3 regions of the Pseudomonas triticicola genome follow, and region 3 is predicted to be linked to each of the others. Evidence: riboswitches for the same ligand, from Rfam matches in the RefSeq annotation. Region 3 holds a riboswitch; each other region holds the start of a gene.
The links. A riboswitch is a leader RNA that binds a small molecule or an ion and turns the genes downstream of it on or off. The one in region 3 is predicted to bind cobalamin.
Positions count from the first base shown of each region.

Region 1: linked by a shared signal. The riboswitch ahead of cobO (cob(I)yrinic acid a,c-diamide adenosyltransferase) and the one ahead of KVG85_RS08455 (CbtB domain-containing protein) in region 3 are both predicted to bind cobalamin.
Region 2: linked by a shared signal. The riboswitch ahead of KVG85_RS05360 (ABC transporter substrate-binding protein) and the one ahead of KVG85_RS08455 (CbtB domain-containing protein) in region 3 are both predicted to bind cobalamin.

Region 1 covers NZ_JAHSTX010000001.1:2,720,900-2,725,571, reverse strand. The annotation lists gene KVG85_RS12075 (PQQ-dependent sugar dehydrogenase) at 1-953, opposite strand, end outside; gene KVG85_RS12070 (hypothetical protein) at 1,020-1,604, opposite strand; cobalamin riboswitch at 1,768-1,997, shown strand; gene cobO (cob(I)yrinic acid a,c-diamide adenosyltransferase) at 2,080-2,691, shown strand; gene KVG85_RS12060 (cobyrinic acid a,c-diamide synthase CobB) at 2,688-4,070, shown strand; gene bluB (5,6-dimethylbenzimidazole synthase) at 4,067-4,672, shown strand, end outside.
Region 2 covers NZ_JAHSTX010000001.1:1,161,008-1,165,679, reverse strand. The annotation lists gene KVG85_RS05375 (ABC transporter ATP-binding protein) at 1-1,011, shown strand, start outside; gene map (type I methionyl aminopeptidase) at 1,215-2,006, opposite strand; gene KVG85_RS05365 (ParD-like family protein) at 2,003-2,230, opposite strand; cobalamin riboswitch at 2,351-2,544, shown strand; gene KVG85_RS05360 (ABC transporter substrate-binding protein) at 2,685-3,698, shown strand; gene KVG85_RS05355 (FecCD family ABC transporter permease) at 3,695-4,672, shown strand, end outside.
Region 3 covers NZ_JAHSTX010000001.1:1,886,200-1,890,871, forward strand. The annotation lists gene cobW (cobalamin biosynthesis protein CobW) at 1-1,011, opposite strand, end outside; cobalamin riboswitch at 1,111-1,322, opposite strand; cobalamin riboswitch at 2,182-2,400, shown strand; gene KVG85_RS08455 (CbtB domain-containing protein) at 2,524-2,721, shown strand; gene KVG85_RS08460 (CbtA family protein) at 2,733-3,434, shown strand; gene KVG85_RS08465 (cobalamin biosynthesis protein) at 3,431-3,844, shown strand; gene cobM (precorrin-4 C(11)-methyltransferase) at 3,923-4,669, shown strand.

The sequences.
Region 1 (4,672 bases), 830 kb from region 3:
GGTTTGACCCGCACATCGACGTGCTGGCCGTAGTAGCTGAACGGCCAGCCATAGAAGCCGCCGTCCTTGACCGAGGTGATGTAGTCCGGCACCAGATCGCTGCCGATTTCGTCACGCTCGTTGACCGCTGTCCACAATGCGCCGCTGGTAGGTTCCCAGGCGAGGCCGTTGGGGTTGCGGATGCCCGAGGCGAAGATCCGGTGATTGCCGGTCGCACGATCCACTTCCCAGATCGCCGCGCGGCCTTCTTCCTGATCCAGACCGTTTTCGCCAACGTTACTGTTCGAGCCGACGGTGACGTAGAGCTTGTTGCCGTCCTTGCTGGCGATGACGTTCTTGGTCCAGTGGTGATTCAGCGTGCCGCCAGGCAAGTCTACGACTTTGATCGGTTGGGTCTTGATCTCGGTGGCGCCCGGCTCGTAGTTGAAGCGCAGCAGGCGGTCGGTGTCGGCCACATACAAATCATTGCCGACGAGCGTCATGCCAAACGGCGAATTGAGGTTCTGCAGAAACACCGTGCGGGTTTCCGCGACGCCATCGTGGTCGGCATCACGCAGCAGGGTGATGCGGTTCGGGCTGGGTACGCCGGCACCGGCCTTGCCCATGACTTTCTTCATCACCCAGCCACGAATGCCTTTGCTGTCATCGGGCTTGGGCGGCGCATTGGTTTCCGCCACCAGCACATCGCCGTTGGGCAGCACGTAGAGCCAGCGCGGGTGATCAAGGCCTTCGGCAAACGCGGCGACCTGGGTGCCGGCCGCTGCGGTCGGTTTCGCGCCGTCCGGCCAGCCCACCGCCGGGGCGATGTTGACTGTCGGGATCAGCGTCTTGTTCGGTTCGGGCAGTTTCGGCGATGGGCCGGTGCCGTCGGAGACTTGCAGGCTGGAGGTTTCACCGCAGGCAGCGAGCCCGCCAGCGACGGCGATGATGAGAGCGAGTTGGGCCTTGCGCATTGCTGATCTTCCCTATGAATGCATTCCTAAACATAGAGGAGGGCGCAGGCCCGATGGTTCAACTGCTCAACCGCGGGCTTCCTTGAACAGCACGGCGATGCCCGGATGATAGTTGCCAGCGTCGCTGTGCAATTTGCGATAGGCGTAGGGGAAATACCAGGCGACTGCGCAGGTGTGTTCCTTTTGCAGGTCGTCGACCATGTCCTGCAGTTCTTCGGGGCTGGCGCTGTGCTGGGCTTTTTGCGGAGCAACGAACAGGCACCCGAGCTTGAGATCGCTGGTGTAGCTGATGCGCTTGGCATCAATGGTGATGTCGAGCAGGGCTTGGGTCAGGTTGAGGTTGTTGACCCGTGGCCAGCGTTGCGTGGCCTGAATGAACGCGCGGTCGTCGCTGCCGGCGATCAGCAGATCGGCACGGGCATTGCGCTCGCCTTCTTCGTTCTGTTTGCGCGTGGCCGTGTCATTCAGCGTGACCATTTCAGCCATCCACGCCGCTGCCGCGAGCAGACCGAGATTGGCTTTCTCGTCGTGCCAATATGGCGTGTCGTTGTCGCCGCGTACGGTGTTGTAGCGATCGATACAGTCAAACCAGCGTTCCAGCACCGGGCGCAGGAATTCCAGGCGCGGGTTGCTGATGATCATGCCTTGCATCGTCGTCATCCTTATTGTTGTAGTGGGCTTTTTGGAAAAAAGCATGGCCCTTTGATATCACTTGTCACAGTCTGGCACAAGATTGCCGCTGCACAATTGATCAGCGGCAGTTATTCGCGCGCAAAGCGCCTCTTCAATTGACGCTCCACCCCCAACCCTCTAACCTTCGCCGCTTGTTTCAGGTGCTCTGTGGCCCCGCGTCGACAGAGTGAAACAGGGAAGCCGGTGAGGGTGGTCTTCAAGCGAAGCCACGATGATCCCGGCGCTGCCCCCGCAACGGTAAATGAGTGAAAACTGCGCCTTGAGCCACTGCCTCGAAAGAAGCGGGAAGGCGCGCAGTCCGGCGAAACGCCGCTCATGAGCCCGGAGACCGGCCTGATCCATCTCAGCGGCATCACGGTGGGCGATGCCAGGCTTTTTGCCGTCTATTCTTGTGCCTGCCCGCCGTTATCCAGCCTCAACGGAGAGCTCCCCCATGATTGATTCCCCCGAGCGTGACGAACGCCATCTGGCGCGCATGCAGCGCAAGAAAGCCGTGATCGACGAACGCATCGCCAACTCGCCCGACGAATGTGGCCTGGTGCTGGTGCTGACCGGCAACGGCAAAGGCAAGAGCAGCTCGGCATTCGGCATGCTCGCCCGCGCAATGGGCCACGGCATGCAGTGCGGCGTGGTGCAGTTCATCAAGGGCCGCAACAGCACTGGCGAAGAATTGTTTTTCCGCCGCTTTCCCGAGCAGGTGCGTTTCCACGTCATGGGCGAAGGCTTCACTTGGGAAACCCAGGATCGCCAGCGTGACATCGCCGCTGCCACCGCCGCTTGGGAAGTCTCGCGCGAATTGTTGCGCGACCCTTCGATCGGTCTGGTGGTGTTCGACGAATTGAACATCGCCCTCAAGCACGGCTACCTCGATCTCGATCAGGTGCTCAGTGATTTGCAGGCGCGCCCGCCGATGCAGCATGTGGTCGTCACCGGTCGCGGCGCCAAGCCGGAAATGATCGAAATGGGCGACACGGTCACCGAAATGGGCATGCTCAAGCACGCCTTTCAAGCCGGGATCAAAGCGCAGAAAGGCGTCGAACTTTGAAGCAACCACGTCACTGCCCGGCGGTGCTGATCGCCGCTCCGGCCTCCGGTCAGGGCAAGACCACCGTCACCGCCGCACTCGCCCGTTTGCATCGCAACCAAGGGCGCAAGGTGCGCGTGTTCAAATGCGGGCCGGACTTTCTCGACCCGATGATCCTCGAGCGCGCCAGCGGTGCGCCGGTGTATCAATTGGACATGTGGATGGTCGGCGAGCAGGAAAGTCGCCGGCTGTTGTGGGAAGCCGCCGCCGAAGCCGACCTGATTCTGATCGAGGGCGTGATGGGCCTGTTCGACGGCACGCCATCCAGCGCTGATCTGGCGCGCCACTTCGGTGTGCCGGTGCTCGGCGTGATCGACGGCACCGCCATGGCGCAGACCTTTGGCGCCTTGGCGCTGGGCCTGGCGAAGTATCAGCCGGACTTGCCGTTCGCTGGCGTGCTGGCCAACCGCGTCGGCACCTTGCGCCATGCGCAATTGCTCGAAGGCAGCCTCACCGAAGGTTTGCGCTGGTACGGTGCGCTGTCCCGCGAGACCGGCATCGAATTGCCGAGCCGCCACCTCGGCCTGGTCCAGGCCAGCGAATTGAATGATCTGGATCTGCGCCTCGACGCGGCCGCCGATGCGCTGGCCAGCAGTTGCCAGGTTGCGCTGCCCCCCGCCGTTGAATTCGCCGCGCCTGACCTCATCGCCGCCGAGCCTCTATTAAAAGGTGTGCGCATCGCCGTTGCCCGCGATGAAGCCTTTGCCTTCACCTATGGCGCCAGTCTCGATCTGCTGCGGGCGATGGGCGCCGAACTGCAGTTTTTCTCGCCGATCCGCGACACGCAATTGCCCGAGGCGGACAGCCTGTATTTGCCGGGCGGTTATCCGGAACTGCACCACGTCGCGCTGGCGCAAAACACCACGATGCTTGCAGCAATCCGCGCGCACCACGCGGCGGGCAAGCCGTTGCTCGCCGAATGTGGCGGCATGCTTTATCTGCTGGATTCGCTGACTGATGTCGAAGGTAATCGTGCTGAGCTGGTCGGTTTGCTCAAGGGCGATGCGGTGATGCAGAAGCGTCTGGCGGCGCTGGCGTTGCAGGCGGTTGAGCTGCCGGAAGGGGAGTTGCGTGGGCATACCTATCATCATTCCCTGACCACCACCGAGCTGACGCCGATTGCCCGTGGGCTGAGTCCCAATGGCGGGCGTGGGGCCGAGGCGGTTTATCGCGAGGGACGGATGACGGCGTCGTACGTGCACTTTTATTTCCCATCGAATCCGACTGCGATTGCGGCATTGTTTGCGCCAGATCGTGAGGCCGCGTTCGCGAGCGGGCTCGCTCCCACAATGGATGACCTGAACCCTGTGGGAGCGAGCCTGCTCGCGAAAGGGCCATGACCGACAACACATTCTCCGAAGCCGAACGCGCAGCGGTCTACAAGGCCATCGCCGAACGCCGCGACATGCGCCACTTCACCGGTGGCAGCGTCGAGCCGCAGCTGCTGCGCCGTCTGCTCGAAGCCGCTCATCAAGCGCCGAGCGTCGGCCTGATGCAGCCCTGGCGCTTCATTCGTATCAGCGATCGTGCTCTGCGCGGGCAGATCCGCGATCTGGTGGAAGAAGAACGCATCCGCACCGCCGAGGCCCTCGGCGAGCGCAGCGATGAGTTCATGCAGCTCAAGGTCGAAGGCATCAACGACTGCGCCGAAGTGCTGGTCGCAGCGCTGATGGACGATCGCGAAAGACACATTTTCGGTCGGCGCACGTTGCCGGAAATGGATATGGCCTCGTTGTCTTGCGCGATCCAGAATTTGTGGCTGGCTTCCCGCGCCGAAGGCCTCGGCATGGGTTGGGTCTCGCTGTTCGAGCCGCAGGCCTTGGCGGATTTGCTCAAATTGCCGGCCGGTGCGAAACCGCTGGCGGTGTTGTGTCTGGGCCCGGTCAAGGAGTTCTATCCGGCGCCGATGCTGGTGCTTGAAGGCTGGGCGCAGGCGCGACCG
Region 2 (4,672 bases), 730 kb from region 3:
GGCTCCAGCGGCTCGGGCAAAAGCACCACGCTGTCGATGCTCGCCGGTTTTGAAACACCGAGCAGCGGCGAGATCCTCGTCAACGGCCAGTCGCTGGTCAACGTGCCGCCGCACAAGCGTGACATCGGCATGGTCTTCCAGCGCTACTCGCTGTTCCCGCACCTGTCGGTGCGCGACAACATCGCCTTTCCTCTGGCCATTCGCAAACTGGCGACGGCCGAGCGCGAAAAGCGCGTCGATGCGATGCTCAAACTGGTGCAGCTCGAACAGTTTGCCCATCGCCGCCCTTCGCAACTGTCTGGTGGTCAGCAACAACGTGTCGCCATCGCCCGGGCGCTGGTTTACGAGCCGCGCATTCTGCTGATGGATGAACCGCTGGGCGCGCTGGACAAGAAGCTGCGCGAGGATTTGCAGGATGAACTGCGCCAGCTGCACCGGCGCCTGGGCATCACCATCGTGTACGTGACCCACGACCAGGAAGAAGCCATGCGGCTGTCGCAACGCATCGCGATTTTCAGCCACGGCAAGATCGTTGGTCTGGGCAGTGGTTATGACCTTTACCAGAATCCGCCGAATGCCTTTGTCGCGTCGTTTCTGGGTAATTCGAACTTCCTCAAGCTCAAGGCGCAAGGCAATGCGGCAGCGAGTTTCGAGGGTCAGTCGTTGTCGATTCGGCTGACGTCCGGGTTGCACACTGATCAGGATGTGCTGCTGATGGTGCGGCCAGAAAAAGCCTTGGCGCTGAGTACGCAGCAGGCGCTGGATGAGCCGCTGGCGGCGGGTTGGAATGAAGTATCGGCGAATGTTGTGGAGGTGCTGTTTCTCGGTGAGAGCCAGACGTGCAGCGTGGTGACTGCGGGTGGGGCTTCGATGACGGTGAAAGCGCTGTCGGCAGCAGGCATGCCACTCAAGGCCGGCGATCCGGTCCGGGTGCGCTGGGCGACGGCGGATGCTTGCGTTTATACCGAATGGACCGAGAGCGACCTGAACAAGGCTGCCGGTGCTCACTGATTGCGCTGAGTCAGTTGGATCTACCCCCTCACCCCAGCCCTCTCCCCCACGGGGGGCGAGGGGGAAAGGGAGCCGATCTTCATGCTGTTCAAAATGTAAGTTCGACTCGGTATCGCACGTCGGCGTATCTCGCAACAACACCTCGGTCAGTCCCCTCTCCCATTGGGAGAGGGCTAGGGTGAGGGCAAGCAGGCGACACGGTATTAGCCAATGGCCCGGTACCCTTCAATCTCATCCGGCCAGGCGGTGAGAATTTCGAAGCCGGTCTCCGTCACCGCGACCATATGCTCCCACTGCGCCGACAAGGAGCCATCCTTGGTCAATACGGTCCAGCCATCCGGCATGTTCTTCACATGGCGTTTGCCGGCATTGAGCATGGGCTCCACGGTGAAAATCATCCCGGCCTTGAGTTTCAGGCCCTGATTGGGAAAGCCGTAATGCAGTATCTGCGGTTCATCGTGATAGACCTTGCCGATGCCATGGCCGCAATACTCGCGCACCACGCTGAAGCCCTCCGCCTCCGCCAGGCTCTGGATCGCATGACCGATATCGCCCAGCGTTGCGCCCGGCTTCACTGCACGGATGCCTGCGCACATGGCTTCGTAGGTGGTCTTGATCAGGTGCTGCGCTTCAGGAGTCGCCTCGCCCACCACATACATGCGGCTGGTATCACCGAACCAGCCGTCCTTGATCACCGCGATGTCGAGGTTGACGATGTCGCCGTCTTTCAATGGCGTACCCGATGGAATGCCGTGGCACACCACATCGTTGACCGACGCGCAGACGGTTTTCGGAAAGCCGTGATAACCGACGTTGGCCGGCACGGCTTTCTGCACATTGACGATGTAGTCGTTGCACAACCGGTCCAGCTCATCGGTGGTCACCCCGGCCTTCACATGCGGCACCAGCATCGCCAGCACTTCGGCGGCGAGTTTGCCGGCGGCGCGGGATTTTTCGATGTCGGCCGGCGTGTTGATCTTGATCTGGTTTCTCATGCGCTGACGGTTTCCTGAGTCAGTTGTTGCAGATCCAGTCCGCCGTTCTGTTCGGCGCGGATCAGCAGGCGGCAAATGGCGCTGTGGTCGAGGTTGGGATGCAGCTCGGCGAGCATGCCGATGCGCATCCAGTGCTCGGCCTGCGCGTTGATCGAGCGGCTGAGGGCGTTGCTGGAGATGCGCAGGTTCTCGTGCATGTCCTCTGAAATTTTTACGATGCCCATATTTGTATCCGATACGAAATGTATATGGATCGTATATTAATCAGTGCATACGGCCGATTGCAATGCCGACGGCAAAATCGACGCTGTGGCAGATTCGCCTCCCCCTCCACCGTGCAAATCGACTACCATGCCGCCGCCGGTTTCCACACGGAATTAATAGGGAATCCGAAATGCTTGCACAGCATCAATCGGAACTGCCCCCGCAACTGTAGGTGCCGAGCCTGCTCCTCGACTGCCACTGGGTGAATCCCGGGAAGGCCGGAGCGTGGCGATGACGCATCAGTCAGGAGACCTGCCGGCACAGTGACTGACTAACCGGCGGGGTGTCCGGGAAGGACATCGTGCCGCGCGTATTTTCCCCGTGCCGGCCTTGCGCAGTTTCCACGACCGCGCCCGAGGTGTGTTTCCAAACCGTACCCGCCCGCTCCCGTACGGTTCCCCTGGAGACTGCCCCATGCTGCTGCCCCGCGTTGCCACCCTGCTCACCGCTCTGAGCCTTTGCGCCCTGGCGCAAGCGTCGCCGACTGCGTATCCGCTGACCGTGGAGAACTGCGGCAGCAGCCTGACCTTTCAGCACGCGCCCGCGCGCACGGTGACCATCGGCCAGGCCGGTACGGAAATGCTTTATGCCTTGGGCCTGGGCGACAAAGTCGTCGGCACCTCACTGTGGTTCAACGACGTGCTGGGCACATACAAAGCGCAGAACGACAGGATCGAGCGCCTCGCCGACAACGAGCCGAGTTTCGAAGCGGTGATCGCCAAACGCCCGGAACTGGTAGCCGTCGAGCTGGAATGGATGGTCGGCCCGCAAGGCGCGGTCGGCACCCGCGAGCAGTTTCATGAACTGAAGATTCCTACCTATCTGCTGCCCTCCGACTGCGAAGCCAAGGACAACCTCGTCGGCTCGGACGGCACGCGGCTGGCGCCGTTTCGCATCGACAGCATCTACAAAGCCGTGAGCCAGCTCGCAGCGATTTTCGATGTGCAGGCGCGTGGCGAGCAGCTCAATGACCAGCTCAAAGCCAGCCTCGCGCAGTCGATCGCCACGGCGAAAAAGCAGCAGCGCAAAGACGTCAGCGCCCTGGTGTGGTTCTCCAGCGCCGAGATGGACATCGAGCCTTTCGTGGCCGGGCACAAAGGCGTTCCCGATTTCATGCTCAGCACCCTCGGCGTGCGCAACGTGGTCGAGTCGGATGAAGAATGGCCGACCGTCGGCTGGGAAACCATCGCCAAGGCCAACCCGACATTTCTGGTGATCGCGCGCATGGATCGTCGACGTTTCCCGGCGGACGACTATCAGAAAAAACTCGCCTTCCTGCGCAGTGATCCGGTGACGCGCAACATGGACGCGGTCAAGCACAACCGCATCATCATCCTTGACGCCATGGCCATGCAGGCCAGCCTGCGCACCTTCGACGGCCTCGCACAACTGGCCAGCGCCATCAACGGCTACGACCTGTCGCCATGAGCAGACGCCTGATCCGTTTGCTGCTGGTGCTGTTGACGCTGTCGGTCGCACTGATTGGCGGCGTGGCCATTGGCGAGACTTCGATCGAGCCGAGCGTAGTGTTGCAGGTGCTGGCCAACAAGCTGTGGGGCGCCGGTTATGTGCTCGACCCGATCGACGAAGGCATCGTCTGGAACTATCGCCTGACCCGCGCGCTGGTCGCGGCGGCCTGCGGCGCCGGCCTGGCGACGTGCGGGGTGATCCTGCAATCGCTGCTGCGCAATCCGTTGGCCGATCCGTATCTGCTGGGAATTTCTGCTGGCGCCTCGACTGGCGCGGTGATGGTCGCCCTGCTTGGCGTCGGCGCCGGGGCGATTTCATTGTCGGTCGGTGCCTTTGCCGGCGCGGTGACCGCGTTCGTACTGGTGATTTTGTTGGCACGGGTCAGCGGCTCGGCCAGTGGCACCGGGCAGATCATTCTGGCCGGGATTGCCGGCTCGCAACTGTTCAACGCCCTCACCGCTTTTCTGATCACCCGCTCGGCCAGCTCCGAACAAGCGCGCGGCATCATGTTCTGGCTGCTGGGCAATCTCGGCGGCGTACGCTGGCCGTCGGTGTGGCTGGCGGTGCCGGTGGCGGTGTTGGGCTTGGTTGTTTGTCTGTGGCATCGCCGAGCCTTGGATGCGTTCACCTTTGGCGCGGACTCGGCAGCCTCCCTCGGCATTGCCGTGCGCCGCGTGCAGATTCTGTTGATCGGCTGCGCCGCGCTGGTGACGGCGGTGATGGTGTCGATTGTCGGCTCGATCGGTTTTGTCGGCCTGGTGATTCCCCATGCCGCGCGGTTGTTGCTCGGCACGGGGCATGCGCGTCTGTTGCCCGCCAGTGCGCTGGGCGGCGCGGTGTTTCTGATCGCCGCCGATGTGCTGTCGCGCACCCTGATCAAGGGTCAGGTGATCCCGGTCGGCGTGATCACTGCGTTGGTCGGCGCGCCGGTG
Region 3 (4,672 bases):
CTGACCGATCAGCACCAGACGCGTGACGCGCGCTTCTTCGGCGCCCCACTGACGGTCGAAATGCTTGTCGAAACGCGTGCCCACACCCTGGATCAACAGGCGCATCGGCTTGTTCGGAATCGCCGCGAAGCCTTTCACGCGCAGAATGCCGTGCTGCACCACCAATTGCGTCAGCGCGTCGAGCAGCAGGCTTTCGTCGGCTTGCGGCAGTTCGATGGAGATCGAATCGAAGGCGTCGTGATCGTGGTCGTCGTCATCACCGTCGTGATGGTGATCGTGGTGACTGTGGCGGCTGTCGATGTGCTCCTCGGAGCCGGCACCGAGACCGATCAGCACGTCGAGCGGCAGGCGGCCGTTGCTGGCTTCGATGATTTTGACTGCTGGCGGCAGCTCTTCGGCGACTTCTGCGCGCACCCGAGCCAGATCTTCCGCGCTGGTCTGGTCGGCTTTGTTGAGGATGACCAGGTCAGCACTGGCCAGTTGATCTGCGAACAACTCGTGCAGCGGCGACTCGTGATCAAGGTTCGGATCGAGTTTGCGCTGGGCATCGACCTGATCCGGGAACGCTGCGAAGGTGCCAGCAGCGACGGCCGGGCTGTCGACCACGGTGATCACCGCGTCAACGGTACAGGCGCTACGGATTTCCGGCCACTGGAAGGCTTGCACCAGCGGTTTTGGCAGGGCCAGGCCGGAGGTTTCGATAAGGATGTGATCAAGGTCACCGCGACGGGCCACCAGTTCGCGCATCACCGGAAAGAACTCTTCCTGCACCGTGCAGCACAGGCAGCCGTTGGCCAGCTCATATACGCGGCCGCTGGCCTCTTCTTCGGTGCAGCCGATGGTGCATTGCTTGAGGATTTCACCGTCGATGCCGAGCTCGCCAAACTCATTGACGATCACCGCAATGCGCCGGCCCTGAGCGTTATCGAGCATGTGCCGCAGCAGCGTGGTTTTGCCTGAACCGAGGAAACCGGTGACGATGGTGACGGGGAGTTTGGCCAGTGTTTTCATCGGTATGCCCTTTGGCAAGCGGCGGGCATACGGGACGAGAACCGGCAGCGCGCATGCACGCCGGAAGCATTCGCCACCGGATCACCCCGCCCGGTTGTAGTGAGAATCTGTGACGAGGCAGGTCTCCTGGCTGACGGCGTTCAGGCGCTGGGCCTGGCGTTCATTGCGCCTTCCCGCTGGCTCATCGGTTGAGCTGGCAGTGGCGTGGCAACGAACATCACCGTTCACAGTTGCGGGGGCAGCCGCGGCTTTGACCGCGTTCCCTTCTTAGCTTCGGCGAGTGCCGAAGAACCTCGAAAGCGCAAGGCTACGCATGGTGTGGGGATGGGTCAATGGGCGCAGGTGTTGAGCCTTGCGGTTGGGGGCATATCCGTTGCTTCGGGTGCTGCCGCTGGCGGTTTCGCTCTTACAGCGACTCACTTTTTCAAACACCGGAATGCCGGCCCAGCAAAAAGTAAGCAAAAGGCTTTGCCCCGGCGTACGGCCCGCTCGCTGGGGCTCGGGGTACCTTCGTTACGGGACCGATCCCGTAACGAAGCCTGCCGAAGGGGCAAAAGATCAAGAGCCAGAGCAAAAGCCCCTCACCCTAGCCCTCTCCCGGAGGGAGAGGGGACTGACCGAGGTGTTCAGGCGAAATACGCCGACTTGCGATATCGAGTCGAATGCAGATTCTGAAAAGCCCGCAAATCGGCTCCCTCTCCCTCGGGAGAGGGCTGGGCGGGCGGCGTTCCGATGAGGGGCGAATCCAACACAGATCCAAAGCAGACCACACGCTTTTCACCACTCAACAATGAGCGCAAGCTCGAGTGCTCTTGATCTTGATCCACCGGCGACGTCGGAAGGCTGAGTGGAGGGATTGATCCGGGCGTGGGAGCGCAGCGACCGTCTGGCGCAGCCAGACACAGCGCAAGGAGGTGCAGCGAAGCAAACCGGAGCCGCTGCGCCCGGATCAGTCCCGCAGCGAAGGAACCCGAGCCTGCGAAGGCCGAACGTAGGAGCAAGCCTTTTTGGGTACTTTTCGGCGTTTGGAAAAAGTGCCTCGCCGTAAGGGCGAAACCGTAATCAGCAACACCCGCAGCAACGGATATACACACAAAAACATCAGAAAAATCCCCCACCGCAGCACCGAAAACTCCCCGGAAATTGACTAAAAACCCAAACCCATGTTCTCCTGCCCACCTTGTTACGGGTGCCCTTCACAGGGTGAAACGGGAAACCGGTGAATCATGTGCTTTACTCAAAGCCATGTCAGTCCGGTGCTGCCCCCGCAACGGTAAGCGAGCGAAGCGTCAGATCCACTGTGCCCCGGCATGGGAAGGTGACGCTTGCAGGTCGGCGACAAGCCAGCCCCTCGCAAGCCCGGAGACCGGCCCGCAACACCCAGCGCGCGCAAGCGTCGCTGACCACAAACAAACCCGCGGTGGGCGGGCGCTGTTCGAAATCCCTGCGTGCCCGGCTCGCAGGGATTTTCGTGCGCTCTGTTTACCCGCTGACATTTCAGAGGGAAGCGCTATGTCGATCATCAGCAATACCGTCAGCCACACTGACCACATCTCCAGCAGCACCACACTCGGCCAACGCGTGGCCGCCGCCCTCTTCGCCTCGATCCTCGGTGCCAGCCTGGTCTGGTTCGCCGGTTTCTCGCACATCGAGGCGGTGCACAACGCCGCCCACGATACCCGCCACAGCGCCGCGTTCCCGTGCCACTGAGGCTTGCCGAGATGATCAAGCGTATCGCGCAAACCGCAGGCTTCACCGGCTTGCTGGCCGCCCTGCTGCTGACCCTGCTGCAGAGTTTCTGGGTTTCGCCACTGATTCTGCAGGCCGAAACCTTCGAGAAATCCGAACCGGTCGCGCAAGTTCACGAACACGCCGCCGGCACCGCCGCCCACAGCCATGATGGCGAAGCCTGGGAGCCGGAAGACGGCTGGCAGCGCGTGGTCTCGACTACTGGCGGCAATCTGGTGGTGGCGGTGGGTTTCGCCCTCATGCTCGCCGGCCTGTACACCTTGCGCGCGCCAACCAAAACCTCGCAAGGGCTGCTCTGGGGTCTGGCCGGTTACGCGACGTTCGTTCTCGCGCCGACCTTGGGCCTGCCACCTGAATTGCCGGGCACTGCGGCTGCCGATCTGGCTTCGCGGCAGATCTGGTGGATCGGCACTGCCGCTTCGACCGCCGTCGGCCTGGCACTGATCGCCTTCAGCCGCCACTGGCTGATGAAGCTTCTCGGTGTGGCGATTCTCGCCGTGCCGCATGTGATCGGCGCGCCGCAACCGCAGGTGCATTCGATGCTTGCCCCAGAGGCACTGGAAACCCAGTTCAAAATCGCTTCGCAGCTGACCAACGTCGCGTTCTGGCTGGCCTTGGGCCTGATCAGTGCATGGTTGTTCCGCCGCAAAAGCGCAGGCCCATATCAGGCATGACCGATGACCGCGCAGCGCCGACCCTGGTGGTCGGCCTCGGCTGCCAGCGGGGCTGCCCGGCCAGTACGTTGCGTGCGTTACTCGATCAAGCGTTGCAGGCGCACCGCATCGAGCTGCGAGCGGTCAAGGCTTTGGCGAGTATCGACCTCAAGCGCGACGAACCGGGGTTGCTGGAACTGGCCACACAATTGAACCTGCCGCTGCAGTATTTCAACAGTGCCGAACTGGCGCCCTATCAGCAGCGCCTCAGCCATCAATCGCAGATCGCCTTTGAGCGCACCGGCTGCTACGGCGTGGCGGAAAGCGCCGCGCTGGCTCTCGCCGAGCAACTGATTCAGGCGCCGGCGAAACTGCTGATCCACCGGCAGAAATATGCGCAGGCCACGCTGGCATTGGCCGGCGCTGCATAAAATCCCGATAATCCCCGCCATCGATCATGAGCACGCTTCATCTGCAGTGTGCCTGCGCCTCTTCACAAGGATTCAACGATGACCGTCTACTTCATCGGCGCCGGCCCCGGCGACCCGGAACTCATCACCGTCAAAGGCCAACGGCTGATTCGCAGCTGCCCGGTGATCATTTATGCCGGTTCGCTGGTACCCGCAGCGGTGCTGGAAGGTCATCAGGCCGACACCGTGGTCAACAGCGCTGAACTGCATCTGGAACAGATCATCGATCTGATCAGGACTGCCCATGCCCAAGGCCAGGATGTGGCCCGTGTGCATTCCGGAGACCCAAGTCTGTACGGCGCGATCGGTGAGCAGATCCGCTACTTGCGTGAGCTGAACATTCCTTTCGAGATCATTCCGGGCGTAACCGCGACGGCGGCATGCGCAGCGCTGCTGGGCGCCGAGTTGACCCTGCCGGACATTTCGCAAAGCGTGATCCTGACCCGTTACGCCGACAAGACCGCGATGCCCGCCGGCGAAGAACTGGCGAGCCTGGCGCAGCACGGCGCGACCATGGCCATTCATCTGGGGGTCAATCATCTGGAAAAGATACTGGTTGAACTGCTGCCGCATTACGGCGCGGACTGCCCGATTGCCGTTATTCACCGCGCGACATGGCCGGATCAGGACTGGGTGGTAGGTACATTGGCGGACATTGCCGCAAAGGTCGAGGCCAAAGGCTTTCGGCGTACGGCGCTGATTCTGGTCGGGCGGGTGCTGGGCAGCGAGGTGTTCAGCGAGTCGTCGTTGTATCGCGCCGGGCATGCGCATCTTTATCGCCCTTGAAGA